DNA from 2 places in the Protofrankia sp. Cas8 genome. Region 2 is predicted to be linked to the other one. Evidence: riboswitches for the same ligand, from Rfam matches in the RefSeq annotation. Region 2 holds a riboswitch; the other holds the start of a gene.
The links. Region 2 has a riboswitch for cyclic di-AMP ahead of U9977_RS00445 (C40 family peptidase). Riboswitches for the same ligand answer to the same signal wherever they lie in the genome.

Region 1: it holds a riboswitch for cyclic di-AMP, as region 2 does, so the genes downstream of both, U9977_RS08950 (transglycosylase family protein) here and U9977_RS00445 (C40 family peptidase) in region 2, are expected to answer to the same signal.

What each region holds. Positions count from the first base shown of each region.
Region 1 is NZ_CAUVXI010000041.1:25,666-31,068, reverse strand. It holds gene fbaA (class II fructose-bisphosphate aldolase) at 1-866, shown strand, start outside; cyclic di-AMP (ydaO/yuaA leader) riboswitch at 1,090-1,262, shown strand; gene U9977_RS08950 (transglycosylase family protein) at 1,334-2,083, shown strand; cyclic di-AMP (ydaO/yuaA leader) riboswitch at 2,435-2,599, shown strand; gene U9977_RS08945 (transglycosylase family protein) at 2,605-3,348, shown strand; gene U9977_RS08940 (DUF3151 domain-containing protein) at 3,529-3,960, shown strand; gene U9977_RS08935 (ATP-binding protein) at 4,091-5,403, shown strand, end outside.
Region 2 is NZ_CAUVXI010000001.1:84,027-98,236, reverse strand. It holds gene U9977_RS00475 (FAD/NAD(P)-binding oxidoreductase) at 1-952, opposite strand, end outside; gene U9977_RS00470 (MDR family MFS transporter) at 1,218-2,738, shown strand; gene U9977_RS00465 (peroxiredoxin) at 2,763-3,212, opposite strand; gene U9977_RS00460 (hypothetical protein) at 3,336-3,713, opposite strand; gene U9977_RS00455 (hypothetical protein) at 3,992-4,363, opposite strand; gene U9977_RS00450 (peptidoglycan-binding protein) at 4,659-5,561, opposite strand; gene U9977_RS00445 (C40 family peptidase) at 5,709-6,395, opposite strand; cyclic di-AMP (ydaO/yuaA leader) riboswitch at 6,510-6,668, opposite strand; gene U9977_RS00440 (peptidoglycan-binding domain-containing protein) at 7,115-7,651, shown strand; gene U9977_RS00435 (acyl-CoA dehydrogenase family protein) at 7,786-8,991, opposite strand; gene U9977_RS00430 (amidohydrolase family protein) at 9,231-10,412, opposite strand; gene U9977_RS00425 (ferredoxin) at 10,719-10,979, opposite strand; gene U9977_RS00420 (cytochrome P450) at 10,976-12,145, opposite strand; gene U9977_RS00415 (nuclear transport factor 2 family protein) at 12,205-12,669, opposite strand; gene U9977_RS00410 (NADP-dependent oxidoreductase) at 12,855-13,952, opposite strand.

The DNA of each region.
Region 1 (5,403 bases), on a different contig from region 2:
AGTTCCTCTCCGGCACCCGGGTGAAGAACATGGTCCTCGGCGCGCAAGCACTCGCCGAGTTCGCCCACCATGTCGCCAAAGCGTATCCGGTCAATATCGCCCTGCACACCGACCACTGCCCCGCGGACAAACTCGACACCTATCTGCGCCCCCTGCTTGCGATCTCCAAGGACCGGGTTCTCCGCGAAGGGCGGGATCCGCTGTTCCACTCACATATGTGGGATGGATCGGCAGTCGAGCTGGAGGAGAATCTCAAAATTGCCGACGGCCTCCTGATCGAATGCCACCAGGCCAAGATCGTCCTGGAGGTGGAGATCGGTGTCGTCGGCGGCGAGGAGGACGGTGTCGTCGGTGCGATCGACGAGAAACTTTACACCACGCCGACGGACATGTGGCGCACCGCCGAGGTTCTCGGCACCGGCGAACGGGGCCGCTACATGCTCGCCGCAACCTTCGGAAATGTGCACGGTGTATACAAGCCGGGCAATGTGAAACTCCGTCCGGGCATCCTTCGGGACGGGCAGCAGTATGTCGCGCAGCAGCTCGGTCTGCCAGTCGACGCCAAGCCCTTCGACCTGGTGTTTCACGGCGGTAGTGGTTCCGACCTGGCCGAAATCCGCGAGACGCTGGACTACGGCGTTGTCAAGATGAATGTGGACACCGATACCCAGTACGCATACACCCGGCCGATCGCCGACCATGTCTTCAAGAACTACGCCGGCGTACTGAAAGTGGACGGCGAAGTAGGTGTGAAAAAGCAGTACGACCCACGCAGCTACGGCAAGGCAGCCGAGTCCGGTATGGCCGCCCGTGTCGCGCAGGCCTGCGCAGACCTACGCTCGGCGGGGCATTCGCTGACCAGCTGACCCATCCGGCCGAAGGAGGCGCGACATCGCTTTTCGCGCCTCCTTCGGCCGCCTGCAAGCAAGCTGAGCGCATGCATGCGCGCGTTAGCAGTCGATCTCGAGGAACGGCAAGAGTGGACAGCGCGATGTGCGCATAGTCACGAACCGCATTCACGGCTTGTTCAGCCACCAGCAATTCTGGTTATGGTCTGCGCCGTGCCCGTCGATACGATGGGGACACGTCGGGCGGCACGCCGAATCCTGCCCTCGCTCGACGAAAACCAAACTTGCGGCAGGAACGGGGGACCCACTTTCGGACGTCGATATCGGGCGTCCTCGGGGTGAAGCCGTGAAAGCGGCCGGGCAGTCCCAGCCCGAATCCGACAGCTCACCTCGCAGGCGTGGGGAAGGGCATTACCAATATGTCCAGTACACGTTCTCGTGGCCGACATCGTGGAGTTCGCCGGGCTCGGATCCGCACCCGGGCCATGGTGGTGACCCCGGCCCTGGTCGCCGCGATCAGTGGCGGCATCGCGATGTCCCAACCGGCCAGCGCCGCCACGACCTGGGAGGGGCTTCGCCAATGCGAGTCCGGCGGTGACTACGGGGCGAACAGCGGCAACGGCTACTACGGCGCTTACCAGTTCTCGCTGGGCACCTGGCAGGGCCTGGGCTTCACCGGCCTGCCCAGCAGCGCGGCCCCCGGCACCCAGGATGCAGCCGCGATCAAGCTCGCCGCCCGCGCCGGCTTCGGCCAGTGGCCTGCCTGCGGCAAGGGCATGGGCGCCGACCAACTCGGGGGCGGTACCAGCCCAGTCGGTACCAGCCCAGTCGGCACCAACCCGGCCGGCACCGCAAGTCCCGGCGCATCGGGCGCCGACAGCAGCAGGGATGCACCGGACACCAGCGCATCGGACTCGAGCTCATCCGACACCGACTCGTCGCCGGCACCCTCGTACGGCAGGAGCGGTTCCTCGCGCTGGCAATGGCGCACGGTGAGCACGGACATCTCGTCGAACTCCGCTGATGCGATGCCCCTTACCGCCGACCTCGTCGATCAGGTGCGGTCGGACGTTCGGTCGTGGCAGCACCAGATGAACAGTCTTGGCTACAAGATCCAAATTGACGGTCGGTATGGACCTGAGTCGGCCGGCGCGGCCAGCCGCCTGCAGGCCGACAAGGGCCTGGCGGTCGACGGAATCTGTGGGCCGGAGACCTGGGGGGTCACCTTCAGCTGAACAGCCGGCAGCTGACGGCCGCGAACTGATATAGACCCCGCGAGGACGAGTCGGGTCGGTCCCACCTGCGTGACAACAAACACAACAGAAAAGCACTACGGCGACCGGCCCGATCACTCGGTGTTACGAAAAGCCAGCACAAACGACCCCCCATCGGGGTCACCCCAATCGCCGGGTAGAGTGTTGTCTTTGGGCCATGTAGCCCATTCGGGTGGTGAAAGCCAGGTCCGTGTAGTTCATCCGACACCCCCGATTTGCTTCGAAAGGGCCAGGCTCGCTAGAGTCCTCCCCACTCGCCAGATCGGCGAGGCCGCGCGGACGGACGCCGAATCCCGTCCCCGCCCGCCGCGGCAGGACCTATCGCGAAGCCGCACGGACGGGATCGGGGGAACCACATCCGGATACCGGCCACCGGTGTCCTTGGGGTAAAGCAGGCGACGCTCATCGGCGTCACCGGCCGGGCATGTTCCCAGCCCGCACCCGACAGCTCACCTCGTAGGCGACGGGAAGGACCGACCCACATGCCGTCTGTTGGCAGGCACCGAGCCCCGCAACAGTCGTCCACCGCAGTCAAGGTCCTGCGTACCACCGGTGCTGTCACAGCACTCGTGGGCAGTGGTCTCGCCGTCGCGGCCAGTCCCGCAGGCGCCGCGACCGCCGACGACTTCACCAAACTCCGCCAGTGTGAGTCCGGCGGCAACTATCACATCAATACCGGTAACGGGTTCTACGGCGCGTACCAGTTCGACGCCGGAACCTGGCACGGTCTCGGCTATTCCGGCCTCCCCAGTGACGCCCCGCCGGCGCTGCAGGACGACGCAGCCCACAAGCTCTACAACTCTCGCGGCTGGTCCCCGTGGCCGTCCTGCTCGGTCAAGATGGGCCTGACCAACAACGGCCCGGCGCCGCAGGTGCCGACAACGGTGCCGGCAACGGTGCCCAACGTCGCGGCAGTCCAGCAGGCGATCGCCCCGGTACAGCCCGCAATGACCTTGGACCGCGCGAAGGCGCAACTGGAATCGTCGAACTTCACCGGTACGACGCTTTCCACCGCTCTGGCCGGAGAGGTGCGCGCTGACGCCTACGTCTGGCAGAACACGATGCGCGAGAAGAAATTCATTCTGCAGGTGGACGGCCGCTTCGGCGGCGAGTCCCAGGGCCTGGCATCGCTGTACAGCTACCTGACACGGGTCGACGACGGACAGGCCGGTGTGGTCGGTAAGAACCTCTGGGACATCACCGTCACCAGCCCGTCCGCCCTGTGATCCCAAAGGTTCGTATCCTGTAACATCCTATGACTGTTCGAAGGTGGATTCGCCCTCGAACCCTGATTCCGCGGCGGACCCGATGGCCCACCCCCCTCCCACCGGGTCCGCCGCGTGAGAACCTGTTCTGACCGATCCCCACTCGGCACAGTGCAACCGGGATCCGGCAGGATGGACCCCATGACGACCTCCCCTGGACGGCCGGATCTTCTTGACGGTCCGCCCCCGACAAAACTCACTCTCGATCCGGCTGCCGCCAAAGCGCTCGACGCCGGCGAGACCGCGGAGACGGTCGCCGGTCGCTTCCCGGACTCAAGCCTCGCCTGGGCGATGCTGGCCGAGCGCGCCCTGGAGGCAGGTGCGGCGGTCACGGCCTACGCCTACGCACGGACCGGATACCACCGCGGCTTGGACCAGCTTCGTCGCGCCGGCTGGCACGGGCATGGGCCGATCCCGTGGTCCCACGAGGCCAACCAGGGCTTCCTACGCGCGCTCGCGGCGCTCAGTCGCGCCGCCGCCGCCATCGGTGAGGCCGAGGAGGCCGCCCGCTGCCGGGACTTCCTCGCCGACAGCGATCCCGAAGCGGCCGAGGTACTGGGCCTTAAGAGCTGAGCCGCTCACGACCGTCCTGCTGACGTCCTGGATCGGGGACCGGGACACCCTGCTGTCCGCCCGGTGGCCTACTGACATCCGAGGTAAGTTACAGGTGATGTAAGTAGCGTGCGAGGTAAGCAGGGGCGGAATGGCGTTCGTCAATCGCGTCGAGGAGCTTGCCGCGCTGGAGCGCTGGTGGACCTCGACCCATCCACGACCAGCGGTGATATGGGGACGACGCAGAGTCGGTAAAACCGCCCTGTTGCACCGGTTCGCCGACGGACGGCGGTCGATCTTTCATACGGGTGCCGGTCGTGCCGCATCAGGAGAACTGGCGCAGCTGTCCCGCCAGGTCGCGGCCGGCATCCCCGGACGGTTCCGGGACCTGCTCACGCGCCCGTATTCCGACTGGGACGACGCCTTGGACGACTTGGCGGTGGCAGCGGAACGCGAGCCGCTTCTCGTCGTCCTGGACGAGTTCCCAGAGATTGTCGCGACATCGCCGGACCTCCCAGGAGTGCTGCGGGCCTTTCTCGACCGCGTGGCGGGCAGGACACAGCTACGACTGCTGCTGTGCGGGTCGGCAGTGCGGCACATGACCGCGTTGCAGGAACAACGGGCGCCGCTCTACGGTCGGTTCGACCTGTCACTGTCGCTGCATCCGTTCCGCCCGCACGAGGCCGCCCTGATGCTGCCCGAGCTCACCCCGGCCAACCGAGCCCTCGTGTACGGGCTGGTCGGCGGAGTACCGCTGTACCTGTCCTGGTGGGACCAGAACGCGGACGTCACCGACAACCTGCGGCGACTGGCCTGCCGGCCGGGGGCGTCGCTGCTCACCGAGGGACAACTCGTGCTGGCAACCGAGGTGGAACACGGTGAGTACCCGGCGGCGGTGCTGCATGCCATCGCCGCGGGCCGCACGCAGTACAACGAGATCAAGGATCATATCCGGGCTGAGCCGGCCCGCACCCTGGACCGGCTCATCGAGCTGCGGCTCGTCGACCGGGTCATGCCGGTGACCGACACCGCCCGCAGCCGGCGCCGGGTCTACCGCATCGCTGACAACTTCCTCGCCTTCTATCTCGGGGTGCTTTCCCGGTTCCGTGCCGAGATCGACCGCGGTCTCGGGGAGGCTCTGCTGCCCGTCCTGGTCACAAGCCTCGATGACCATTTCGGTCTGCCCTGGGAAGAGGCGTTCCGGGAGCATCTGCGGCGGCTCGCGGTCTCCGGTTCGCTGGGGCCGGACGTCGTGGCGATCGGGCCCTACTGGGGAACCGGCGGTCAGGACGAGATCGACGCGGTCGTCCTCGCCGGCCGGGAACGGCGTCCGGTGCTGGCCGGTGCGGCGAAATGGGCACGCAGCGTTGACGGCCGCAGACTCGCCGCCGACCTACGGGAGAAGACCCGTGCGTTGCGGGTCGGCCGGCCCGCGGCGCAGCTACCGGATCATGACGATGCCGG
Region 2 (14,210 bases):
GCGCCTGCTTGCGGATGGCCGCGCCGGTCTTGGCATTGGGCGAGCTGCTGGCATCCCCGAGGGAGAACACGTTGGGGTAGCGAGTGTGTTGCATCGTGTGCTTATCGACACTGACATACCCGGCCGGGCTGGTCGGGTCCGCCAACGGACTTTTCTTGATCCAGTCTGGTGCGCTCTGCGGGGGGACGAGATGCATCAGGTCATAGCCGATGTCATCGGTGACGCCGGTGGCATGGTCGATGACGACCGCACGGCGCGATTCGGGGTCGACCTCGGTGAGTTCGCTGTTGAGGCGGACCTCGATGCCATAGCGGGCCACGACCGTCGCCAGCACGTCGGCGAACTCCGGCACGCCGAACAGGGCGGGGGTGGGCAGCACGAGTACAACCCGGATGTCGTCGAGGACACCGTGCCGGCGCCAGAAGTCGCACGCCAGGTACGCGATCTTCTGGGGAGCGCCGCCGCACTTGATCGGCCCTGCGGGCATCGTGAACACCGCGGTGCCCGACCGCAGCGAGCGGATCATCTCCCAGGTCTTGGGTGCAAGGTCGTAGGTGTAGTTACTCGACACCCACGGTGTGGTGACGGCCTCCCCCATCCCGGGAATCGTCGTCCAGTCGAGTTGGATTCCCGGACAGACGACGAGATGGTCATAGCCGATCCGCGCACCGCCACCGGTGGTGACGATCTGATTGTCGGTGTCGATCGTCTCGGCGCGGTCGCGGATCCAGGCGACGCCAGCGGGCATGACCCCGGCCTGCGGGCGGGCGCTGCTCGCAAGAGGTGCGCACCCGCCCCCGACGAGGGTCCACAGCGGCTGGTAGTAGTGGGTTTCGGCCGGGTCGATGAGGCCGACGTCGACGCTACCGGCGCGGCGCAGGCGGGCCGCGACGGAAATTCCGGCACTTCCCCCGCCGATGATGAGCGTGGTGTGGTGGCTGGTCGTAGCCATGGGCAGCATCCCTTGTGCACCGACAGGTGGGGTCAGGCCGGATCGGTGATGATGGGCGGGCCGACGATCAGGCGCGTGCGGCGCAGCCATCACTCTTCCCGCAATGATCATAGCAGCGTCGCCCGTACCGCCGAGTGTGATCCTCAGAGCGCCCGGCAATAGGGCGCCCGGTTCAGATCAGCGACGGCTCCGGAACGGATCGCCATGGTAAACTTGTATGCGGCAACAAATATGGGCTACTCGCAGCCGGAAAGGTCAGCGCTTCATGACTGCCACCATCGAGGCGCCACCTCCGGGATCGGCGTCGGCACCGGGTGCAGACACCACCCCGTACTCACAGCGGCAGATCACGACCATCATGTCCGGGCTGATGCTCGGCGTACTACTCGCGGTCCTCGACCAGACGATCATCTCGACTGCGCTGACCCGGATCAGCCAGGACTTCCACCGGCCCGACCTCTACAGCTGGGTCGTGACCTCCTACCTGCTGACCTCAACGGCGAGCACTCCGCTCTACGGCAAACTGGGTGATCTCTACGGTAGAAAGACGATCTTTCAGATCGCCATTGCAATCTTCCTGCTGGGATCGGCACTGGCCGGCCTCAGCCAGAGCATGCTCCAGCTGATCATATTCAGAGGTGTGCAGGGCGTAGGTGCCGGCGGCCTGATCTCGCTGGCGCTCGCGATCATCGGCGATGTCATCTCACCCCGCGAACGAGGCAGGTACCAGGGCTACTTCGGCGCGGTGTTCGGTGCCGCCAGCATCCTCGGCCCGCTGATCGGAGGCTTCCTGGTCGACCAGGCGTCCTGGCGCTGGGTGTTCTACATCAACATCCCCCTCGGCGTCATCACGCTCATCGTCATACACAGGGTATTGACGATCGACTATGTGCGGCGTAGGGCTCGCCTGGACATTTTCGGAGCCCTGCTGCTCGTCAGCGGGGTGTCGCTGTTCCTGATCGCCGTGCAGGACGCCGGGCAGCAGGCACGGATCACCGAGACGATCTGGATCCTCGCCATCGTCGGGCTCGCACTCATCGTCGGATTCCTCGGCTGGGAACGGCGGGTGGCCGAACCGATACTGCCCCTGCGGCTGTTCCGCAACGCGGTCTTCCGCGTGACCAGCACGCTGTCACTCGTCACCGGCGCGATCATGTTCGGCGCGATCATCTTCCTGCCGCAGTACCTCCAGTTGGTGCGCGGCATCAGCCCCACGTTGTCGGGCCTGCGGCTACTGCCGCTACTCGCAGGCATGCTCATCACCTCGATCGGTTCCGGTCGGCTGGTGACGAAGCTGGGACGATACAAGATCTTCATCGTCGTCGGCACCGGGGTCATGACTGCGGGCATGGCCCTGTTCGCCCTCATCCGCGTCGACACCAACGGCTGGGTTCTCTCCGCCATGCTGTTCGTCGCCGGCTTCGGCCTGGGTCTGTTCATCCAGAACACCGTCCTGGCCACGCAGAACGGGGTCGCCATCGGTGATCTCGGCACCGCTACCTCTGCCGTCACGTTCCTGCGGACACTCGGCGGCGCGGTCGGCGCCTCCAGTCTGGGCGCGATCATCATCGCCTACCAGCGCTCGCATCTGGCCGGCGACATCGAACGCTACGGCCCCCGTGAAGGACCGCGCCAGACGTTCACCCATGGAATGGACCGCGCCTACCTGTGGACGATCCTGATCGGACTCGTCGCCTTCGCGCTTTCGTTCTTTCTTCGGGAAGTGAGGCTGCGCACCACCGCTGCCACCAGCGCTCGCACCGCCATCGCCGAATCCCCGGAATAGCCCGGTCCCCTCGCCTTTGGCCCTTTACGCGGCGTCGGCGCGCAGCGCAGCCAGTGCGGTGTCCGCGTGCCGGCTCATGGACAGCTCGGAGTCGATGCGCGCAAGCACCGTGCCGTCCGTGCGCAGGACGAACGTGGCGCGCTTGTTCGGGCCCACCTTGCGCCGGACGCCAAACGCCTGCGCGATCGTGCGGTCGGTGTCTGCGACCAATGGAAAGCCGAGCGAATGCTTCGCGCTGAACGCGGCCTGCTTGGCGACGTCGTCGGCACTGATCCCGACGATGCCGGCGCCCAACGCGGCGAACTCACCGGCCAGGTCGCGGAAATGACAGCTTTCCCTGGTACAGCCGTACGTCATCGCCGCCGGGTAGAAGAAGACCACCAGCGGACCCTTGGCCAGCAGGCCGGCCAGGTGCAGCACCGCGCCCGTCTCATCGACACCCGACAGATCCCCAACCTGATCCCCGACGTCCATGCGGCAATCCTCACCTAATCACGGGATGAAACGTATGACATGCTACCGGATCGGAGATCGGGATGCGCCTGCCGTACGGATCTCAAGATCCAATCGGCGGCAAAAGGCCGTCAACACTGTTGACTAAAAACACCCGGAAACAGGGCGTGGATCAAGAGTGCCCGGCAATAGGGGCGTGGATGAAGGAGCGGAATTTCGATCGCGCCAGTCATCAAGGGGCACTGTCGTGGGATGCGAGCCCGCGCCGGATCGCAGGTAGCGATACCAGGCAAGCGCTGCCGGACGAACACGCGGATCGTCGGCGAGGCTGGCCCGCACGAGATTCACGCCGGTGCGGTCCAGCACACCGTCGACGGCGTCGGCGGCGACGTCGGAAGTGACCACTCGGCCGGGCACGAGGATGCGGGCGATGAACAAACCGAGCTTGAACAAATCGGAACTGATGGACTGCGGCTCGTATCGACGCGGAGGCCGCGTAGCAACGCCCGCCGCGTCTGTCACGCGGTGATGATGGCTGCCTCGTTGCAACCGAAGCCCCCCGAATGTCTGCTGCTATTCGCGACCTTACAGGTCACTATAGTGATCAGAAAAGCAGCATAGCCCCGAGGACGGACATGTCGTCCACGTGACCGCACGATTGGGGGCACGGTGGGAACGCGGTGTGGGCACCATGATGGCACAGGCCGCGGCGGCCACGCCCGAAATGTTCCGGACGCGGCCTGTGCCGCATAACCGCGGACCCGGTCCTGCCGCGTGCCGATCCCAGCCGGAATCAGATCTCACCCAGGATCCGCAGGCTGCTCCGATCCGCCGAATGCCTGCCGTGATCCGCCGAGGGGTTCGGCCTGCTCCTCGCCCGCGGCCTCGGTGCTCCGCTGGTCCTCGGCGGTCGCCTGCTCGGCCCCGCCCTCGGCCTGCGCCGACTGGCCGACCCCCGCTGCGACGCCGACGAGTTCCCGCAGGCGGGCCTCGACGTAGGGCTCGGTGTAATGCGACCTGTCCGCGATCCGCCGCACGAGATCGTTGACGCTGGAAGCGGCTTCGAGATCAGCGGTGCTGACCTGGACGAACTGGTCGAGAATCTGGTGCCGGATCTCCTGCCAGTTCTGCCGCAGATACTGCTCCACCTGCTGCGCCTGCTGCTGCTCCATTCGATCACCTCCGCATCGAGATGTCATTTACAGGCATAAATCTATGCCACCCACACCAGGAGTCAACCGGAAATCATGATGGTCCTGCCGCCAAACGCAGAATGATGCAAAAATACGGAGACGGGGTCGATGTCGACCGCAGCATAATTTACCTGGAAAAGCCTTGTTATTATTTGTGCTCCTGACATGCCAGTGGGTCACGAAGCCGTTCAAATGCATCCCGACGGATGCGCTGAAGTCCGCTGCTCTCCGCGACAATACAGACAGAATATGATGATCTATCCAGTAATGGGACCTACGCGGTGAAAGAGAACAGCGCAGCGCGGGTCCGCGCCCCGACTACGCCATCGGCCGCAAGTCCGTGCCGGCGTTGGTATGCCTTCACCGTATTTGTGGTATGTGGCCCGAACTTTCCGTCCGCCACGACAGGGTAGCCACGTCCGGTCAGCGCTCGCTGAATCTGGCGCACGCCGGGACGCCCGCGGTGGGTGTAGCGGACTTCCCGCGCTCGGGGCACCGGATCGGCGACCCGTCGTGCCGGCGCCACGTCGGCCGCAGCGGTCCGGTCCGGCGTAGTGACCGGTGTAACCGGTGTAACCGGTGTACTGACCGGCCCAGTAGGACCACCTGGGCCGGTGGGATCGGCCTGGTAAGTGCCTGTCGCGCCATCACCAGCTGCCTCGGTGGCGGCTGCCGCAGCCCGCCCGAGGTACACGCGGTAGGACCCGTTGGTGTACGTACTCCATGCTCCGATGCCCTGCATGTCGCACACCCGTTTGGCGGCCTGGGCGTTGATGGCTGGATCGAACAGATCTGCCCCGCCGACCCAGCCCGCATGCGCCCGCATGTTGATCTGCCACAGTCCCCGGGAATCCTCGCCATTGGGGTTGTGCGCGTTCGCGTTGCCGCCGGACTCGGCCAGCGCGACCGCGACCCAGGTCTGCAGCGGCTTCCCGTCACAACCGCCAAGTCCCGCCTTCCTGCCGGCACCGGCGATGGAAGCGTCGGGAACAGGTGTCGCAGCGACAGAACTCGCGCCGGGCGCAGGCGCCGTACCGGCACCGGACGCCGCCGCGGGGCTCGCGTTCGCCGGACCCGCGGTCAGCATCATTCCCGCCGTCGCGCCGATGACGCCGGCAGTGGCAGCCACCGCGCCGCGGTTGTACTGGGACTGCTTTCTGTGCCTTCCCCTGGTCATTATCAGATATCTCACTTCAGTATCGTCGATCGGCTCATAGGCGCCGCGCGGACGCACCCGTCACAGCCAAGCTGGCGGAATGCCCACGGTGGGGCACGCGGCAGCCCGGCCATGACGGGTCGCATGTCTGTTAACAGTCGAGCCAGGTCACCCCAGGCGACCAACGAGATAACTCGTGGAATAAATCTTCTGAAGCCGGACGACGGTTCCGCTGTGGGGAGCGGCCCACATCATGTCGGCCCCGGCGTAAATCGCCACGTGATGGATGTTTCCGGGCTGCCCGAAGAAAATGAGATCACCGGGTTGCTTGGCATCCCGCGATATCTTCTGCGACGCCGCGTACTGGGCGTCGGTCACCCGCGGCACGCTCCGGCCGAGCTGTTTGTAGATGTACTGGACAAGCCCGGAACAATCAAAGGAGTTCGGACCCTGGGCGCCCCACACGTATGGCTTGCCCGCCTGCTTCGATGCCAAATAGACGATCTTCTCACCGAGACTGGCAGTGGACGCCGCGGAACCGTCCTGCTGCGACGATGCACTGTCCGGCGGTGCCGAGAGGCCGCCAGTCTGGGCCGACACCGAACCAGCAGCCGACGCCGAACCAGCAGCCGACGCCGGGTCGGACGCCGAGGGCGAATCGGACGCCGAGGGCGTGGTCCCGGCGTCACCGGCAGCGGTGTCACCGGCCCAGGTCTGCGCGGTGGCAGTGGTGGCAGTGGTGGCAGTGGTGGCAGTGGTCGAGCCGGCCGGACTGTCAGCCCCGGCGTCGTTCGCCAGTGCGGGGGCCGCAAAAGCGGTCAGAGCGACGGTCCCGGTGGCCGCGGCGGCAACCACCGCACGTGCGGACCGGCGGCGGAAGCTGGACCTGGCGGTCGGTGCACGGTGGCGACCGTGTCCGGACGGAACCCCGTCAGCAGAATCTGCACACGCCTGATATGCAGGCAACAATGATCCTTCCCGTACGCCTGCGAGGTTAGCTGTCGGGTTCGGGCCGGGAAGCCCGGTCAGCGCGGAGATCCGCGGCCGACTTCACCCCGAGGACTGCGCCACAAGGGCGACGTCCGCCAAGTCCTGGTTCCCCCGCTGCTGCCCTGGTGATTACTAGAAGGGAACACCGGACCGAGGGCAGAACTCGGCGTTCGGCCCGGTGTTGCTGAGAGCCCGGCCACGGTAGCGAACTACACGCTGTGACCGCAAGGGCCATTTTCCGCGAATCTCGCCGCATGTCGACTACTATGCGTATTAATCATCCGACCGGCCGGTCAGAAGAATCGGATCAAGACCGCCGACCGTGCGTCGAGCTCGGCGGCAGAATACTGACATGCACTGGCCGCGAGGACACGCACGGTGATAGCGATGAGCAAACAGGCCAATCGACGGGGTACGTCTTGTCTCATCTGGCAGGGGTTCTGGCAGCGGCCCGGGCACCGTCTTTGGTCGAATCCTTGCCATCGGCCCCGGCCGCCAACACGGCGTCGCCGCAAAGGAGTCAGCGATGACGGCTGTGCAACAGTTGGTCGAGCATGCGTTGGCGGAGGTCGGCTACGCCGGGGATGGCCACAATCACACGAAGTACGGTCACCACGATCTGGTCCTGGGCGCGAGCCCATGGCCTGGTCGTCGAACGCACCGGCAATAATATTGCCACGGTCGAAGGTAACGTCGGAAACGATCAGGTACTACGCAGAACCTGGCTGGCCGGCGGTATACTCATCGTCGGATGCGTGAACTGGCAGTCGATGTTCAGCGGTGGCCCGCGCTTCCCGCTCGCCCCCCAGAATTCGCCGAACCGGTTCGCCTACTTCCCGACGAGCGCGCGCGGGTCCCTCGACCAGGGCAAGTCAGGGGTGTTCCCGGATCTGCGCCACCCGGTCACGACCGCTCAGAACGCGCTCAACATCGCTACGGGCCGGGAGGGCGATAATCGCCTGCTCTCCCCGGACGGCGCCTTCGGCCCGCTGACGGAGAAAGCGTTCCGTGATTTCCAGGAATTCTGCCGGTTGAACGACCCGGCGGTGGCAGTCACCGGTGTGGTCGACCGGACGACCTGGCGCCTTCTCGACTATTTCCTCGACATCAAAGGCCGGTGAACCGACGCCTACGCGATCTTTCGAGGTTTGTGCGATCGACAAGGACTCTTTCGTCGCACAAACCTCGAAAAATCATCTAGCCGGCCGGATGGCCGGATGGCCGGATGGCCGCTAGCCGGCAGACGCTACGATCGTCATGACGCGCTCGCATGATTGTCGAGGTGACGGCGGACCACACGACGGGCGATCGCCCAGCGGTGGGTCTCCGACGGCCCGTCATAGATACGGAACGGGCGGACCTCGCGCAGGAAGCGCGAGAGCAGCACATCCCCGGAGATACCGAGGGAACCACAGATCTGCAGCGAACGGTCGACGACCCGCCAGACGGCCTCGGCGGTGAACGTCTTCGCCACCGCGGTCGACTGAGCCCCGGAGCGACCCTGGTCGAGTTCCCAGCATGCCTGCAGGACCAGCCCGCGGGACGCCGCGATATCAATCTCATTATCCGCGATCATCGCCTGGACCATGCCCAGCTCCGCCAGCCGGGAACCGAACAGCCGCCGGTCCGCCGCCCGGGCCACGGCGATATCCTGGGCCCGGGCGGCGATCCCCAGCCAACGCATGCAGTGGGTCGTCCGCGCCGGCCCTAGGCGAACCTGGGCATAGTCGAAACCCTTGTCCACCTCGCCGAGAACCGCGTCGTGCGGCACCAGGCAGCCGTCGAACAGCATCTCGCAATGACCGCCGTACAGGCTCTCGTCGAGGGTCTCGACATGACGGACGATCTTCATTCCGGGGTTGTCCGCGTCGACGAGGAACATCGTCGCTCCACCGCGGTGACCCGGTTCGCCCGATGTGCGGGCCATGCAGATCGCATATGCGGCACCGTCCGCGCCGGTGATGAACCACTTACGGCCGTCGATCCGCCAGCCGCCCGGCTCCTTTGCAGCGCGCGTGGTCAGAGCGGTCGGATCCGACCCCGCTCCGGGCGCGGGCTCGGTCATCGCGAAGCAGGACCGCACCTCGCCCGTTGCCAACGGCCGCAGATACCGCTCCTTCTGCTCGGCCGTCGCGATGGCCGCCAGCATGTGCATGTTGCCCTCGTCGGGGGCGGCGATGTTCAGTGCCAGCGGGCCGAACAGCGAGTAGCCCGCCGCCTCGAAGACGGGTGCGCGTCCGCGCATGTCCAGGCCGTGCCCGCCGAGCTCCGCCGGTACGTGCGGGGCGAAGAGCCCCGCGTCCTTCGCCGCCTGCTGTAGCCGCGCCCGCATCGCGTCACCGCCGCGCGCGGCCACGCCTGCGAACGCCTCCTCCTCGGGGACGACGACGCTGCGCACGAACTCGGCAGTGCGGCTGGCGAGTTCACTGACCACCGGGTCATGGCCAAGATCAATGGACACGTGGACCTCCTTCATACCGGCCGGCGTCGCCCAAAGGAGACCCGCCGCGGATCTGGCCGAGAATCGTCAGTTTTCCGTCAGCAAAGCAGGCCGGTCGACTCGTGCACAAGGAACAGGCGACACTGAAGATCAAATCGCGAACGAGGCTCGTCAACATTGTTGACTATCATGTGTGCACGCGGACGGCCCGAACCAACCCGCACTCCGCGCCCACCGACGGCGGGCCCGGTCGGGCCGGATCAGTCCAGATGGTAGATGCGGGCGGCGTTGTCGTGCAGGATCTTGCGCAGCGCGTCGCCGGGCAGCTGCGCGAACGCCTCCGCGACGAACAGGTCCGGCCGGATCGCCGCGCTCGCCGGGCCGGGCGACATGCTCGTCGGGTGCGGGAAGTCGGTCTCGAAGAGGAAGTTGTCGGCTCCAAGAAGTTCGATCGCCTGCAGGGCGGTCTCCCGCTCGAACCAGAAACAACCGAAGATCTGGCGCTGGAAGTACTCGCTGGGCAGCAGGTCGTATTCGGGGTGTTCGATCGGGACGCCGCAGTTCCTCCACTGCCAGTCCAAAGCGGCGAGGGCGTAGGGGAGCCAGCCGATTCCGCTCTCGACCGAGACGAAATTCAGCCGCGGGAAGCGGTGGCAGATCCCGGCACAGATGACGGTCGCGATGGCGCGGGCGTTGCCCATGAAGAAGGAAACCCCGACCGAGGCGTAGTTCGCGTGGATCCCGTTACCCGGGAAGTTCTTCTCGATCAGGGACAGGTCGCCCGATGCGATGTGGAAGTTCACCGGAACGCCGAGATCCTGGGCGGTCGCCCAGATCGGGTCCCAGTGCGGATCACCGAGCAGCGGCAGACCGAAGAAGTCGGTCTCCTGAGCCATGATCACGCCCCGATGCCCCATCGCGACTGTTCGTTCGATCTCAGCGACGCTCGCCGCCAGATCCCAGAAGGGCAGCGCCGCCATGGGCAGCAGCCGGGACGGGTCCGCGCTCGCCCAGTCGGTCTGATAGTCGTTGTACGCCTGGATGCAGCGCACCATCAGTTCGGGATCCTTGAGTCCGAGGAACCTCCCGGTACCGAACCCCGCCACGTTGGGATACAGCACCTGCGCCCAGATCCCGTACTCGTCCATTTTGCGCAGCCGATCGGGGGCGTTCCACAGCGCCGGGTCGACATCGGCGAGGCGCCGGGGATGCTTCGGCGGGAACTCCGCCCAACCGGCCATCGCTCCGCCCGCGGTGGCCGACAGGCGCGCGTCGCCGAAATACCACGCCTCCTCCTGGAGGTCGTCATCCCAGCGGACGTGCGGAACCAGATCACCCCACTTCGCCGTGGAGATCCGCGACGTCCACAGATCGGCGGGTTCGATCACATGGGTATCCGCGTCGATCACTCTGATGCCATCGGTCACTGCCGTCCCGGCCATGACGCCGCTCCCCTCGAGGTCTTCGGGAGACGCCGGCTGTCACGACGCGCGTCCCGGCCGCACTCTGATGTGATCTATACCTTATTTCTTATGAGGAAATCCGACAAGCGGTCCCGGAAATGTAGCGCGGACGCGATTTCCTCTCGCCGAACGGAAAGACCGGTCCACATTGCGGCCTCGAACGACTTCGGCTACCGCAGGCACTGGCCCGGCCACCTGGGCGACCCCATCGAGTGCTGCCCAGGCGCCGACCCACGGCGCACGCGTCCGGCTCACGCGGCCCGATCCACCCAGGTACCTCACCTGTCAGACGTCCACCGCCGGCCCCGGCGGACCGGCCGCGACCGTGATCGCGTCTTCCGGACACGAACTGGCGCCGAGCCGGGCCGCTTGTGCCCGGTCCGCGGTCACCACGAAGGTGACGCCGCGGGGGAGGCAGAAACCGTCGTCATCGGTGTCGAACACCTCCGGAGCGAGCGAATAGCAGCGGCCCTGCCCGGTACACCGGGTGGGGTCGACCATGATCTGCACGGTGAGCCGCTCCCCCGTTGTCGGATCGGCGGTCATGACCGGTCCCAGACCAGCGGCAGGGCGACCAGCCCGGCCGCACCACCGCGCTCCAGCACCGGCTCACCGCCCGCGATCCGGTAGTCGGGGATCCGCCGGTGCCACTGCTCCAGCGCAACCGCCATCTCGGCGCGCGCGAGATGGGAGCCCAGGCACCGGTGCGGTCCGGCGGCAAAGGAGATGTGCCGGTTGACCGCACGGTCGAGATCGACCTGGTCAGCGTCTGGAAACGAGCGCGGGTCGCGCATGGCCGCACCGAGCAACAGCAGCGCCATGTCCCCCTTCTTCATCGGGCAGCCGTGGAAGTCCACGTCACGGGTGATCTTTCGGCCATCCTGGATGATCGGGAACGCCCGCAGGAACTCCTCGACCGCCGTCGGCACCACCCCCGGTTCGGTCGCCACCCGTCGACGGTGCTCCGGCGTCGTCGCCAGATGGTGGAACGCATAGCTCAGCTGGCTCTTGACGGTGTCGAGACCCGCAAGCACCAACACAACGCACATCTGCAGAATCTCGTCATCACGCAACGGTCTATCTTCATAATGTGCTGTCATGAGATAGCTGACGAAGTCACTCTCGGGGTCGCGCAGCGTCGCCCGCCGATCCGCGACGACACCGATGAAGTACTCGGTCATCGCGCCCATCGCCGCCATCGTCCGGGCCTGGCCCTCAGGATCGGCGAAGGCGTCGAAGACCGTGTCCACCCACTCGACGAACAACGCGTCATCGGTCTCAGGCAAACCCATGATCGACAAAAACACCCGGGTCGGGTACACCGCCGCGAAGTCGGCCACGAACTCGCAGCCATCGGAGTCGAGAAAGGCGTCGATGGTCCGGTCGCACAGTTCGCGCATCCGGGGCGTCGCCCGGGCGACCGCACGGGGTGAGAAGGGCGGGTTGAGGATCTGACGGTACCTGCCGTGCTCGGGCGGGGCGACATTGGTCGGAATCCAGCGGTAACCCGGGTTCGGGTCCAGGACGATCACCGAGTCGCTACCGAAGACCTCGGGGTTCTGGTAGGCCTCGCGGCACTGATCAAAGCGGGTGATCATCCAGAAGCCGGCCCCGAAACTGTTCCAGTAGACGGGGGACGCCTCACGCAGCTGCGCCATCTCTCCGATGCCCGCCAGCACCGGCCGCGGCGACATGATGTCGTAGTTGACCACCGGGCAGGACCCGGCGGGCGTCGCGCGCTCCGGCATGGGTGTGGGTACGGGCGCCGACATCAGCCGAGTGCCAGACTCTGGTCGAACGTCCGGACCTCGATCCAGCCGATCTCGAGTTGGATCTCGGTGATGACCCAACCGTCACCGTCGCGGCGCAGCCGGTTGCGGTAACGACTGGACATCTGCAGAACCTGGTTGGGGTCGTCGGCGGCAACCTGGTGGGAGGTGAGGTAGGCGAGCGCCGAGGCCTGATCGCCTTCGACGTCGACGTGGTAGACAGACACAAGGTGATGTTGGAAGCCGCGGTCCGCCGTCATCTTGTCGACCCAGGCCACGATGGCATCGGCGCCCTCGACCCACTCGCTCCACGTACCGGCTGCGGTGAAGCGCATCCGGGCGTCGTCGTCGAACACCGTGCGTAAACCTACAAAATCCTTCTGGTCGACCGTCGAACAGTAACGGTAGAGCGTGTCGCTCGCGTTGATGTGGTCGCGGACATCCTCGAACGTCTTCACAGTGGTCATCCGGTGCTCCTCCTGCCATGGGGGGATCGGTTGCGGTGACTTGCAGTGACTTGCGGTGACACTGTCAACCGGCCGGTCCGCATCGCTCTGGCGGGTCGATTCCGGCCGCATGTCACACCTTCGTCGACGGCTGAAGGCGAGGTTGGAGACAGATTCCTTATAACGAACTAGCTTGTCAAGGGTGATCAGTGATCCGATTCGCTACCAGCGGACTGGTCGAGACACACGATCATTTTCCCGACGTTGTCGCCGCGGAGCATGGCCAGGAAGGTCGGCCAAGCGGCCTCAATACCACCGTGGACAACCGTCTCGACACTGCGGACAGCGCCCTCGCGCAGCCAGCGCGACATGTCACCGGTGAATGCGGCGCGCTGGTCGGCATGGTCACCGACGAGGAAACCCGCCATCCGCAGCCGCCGCCAGATCATCAGCAGCAGGTTGCGTGGACCGGGTACGGGCTCGGTCGCGTTGTAGGTGGAGATCGCCCCGCAGAGCGCGATGCGGCCGAACGGGCGCATCACCCGGATCGCGGCTTCCAGCTGTTCTCCCCCGACGTTGTCGAAATACACGTCCAAACCGTCGGTGTCAAGCTGCGCGAGAGCCGCGGAGAGCGACGCCCGCACAGGCTGATCACGGTAGCTGAACGCGGCGTCGAACCCCAGATCCTCGGTGAGAAAGCGGACCTTCTCCTCGGAGCCTGCACTGCCGATGACACGGCAGCCCATGACCTTGGCGATCTGACCGACCGTGGCGCCCACCGCACCGGCCGCCGCCGAGACGAACACGGTTTCTCCGGGTGTGCACGCGGCGACGTGGCGCAGCCCGACATAGGCGGTCATACCCGTGATGCCCAGTGCACCGAGGTACGTGGAGTCGGGAAACCCGGTCGTGTCGACGGGTTCAACATCGACGGGTTCAACATCCGCGGCGGCTACCAGCGCGTACTCCCGCCATCCCGCCCGGTGGACCACGTGCCGGCCGACCGGGATGGCGGACACACCGGACGCAACCACCTCGCCGACCGCGTGTCCCTGCATCGGGGCGCCGAGCGCATAGGGCTCGACATACGAGGCCACCGCACTCATCCGGCCACGCATGTACGGTTCCACCGACATCACGGTGTTGTGCACGAGGAGCTCACCAGCGCCGGGGTCGGGTATGTCGACCTCGACCAGAGCCACATCGTCGTCCGTCGGCCATCCCGCAGGACGGCGCATCAGGTGCCATTCCCGGCTACCGGTCACCGCTGGCTCCTCTCCACCCGGTTCGCCCCGCCGGCGCATCGTCATCGGCTATTGCTCGCGCCATGACCGCGGTGGACTGCGGTGGACTGCGCCATGCCGGATTCGCACAATATTCGTCGTGATGAAAAGCCACAAGGGTCATGTCGCCCCTTCCCGCCGCCGGCTGGGCGGGTGACCGCGTCACCACCATCTCCACCGTCGACGACAGGCTAAAGCAGACCAGAGCAGACCAGAGCAGGCCAGGCCAGAGCGGTCGCAACCGGGGCTTGCGGCTTTTCATCATGAGAAATAAAGTCG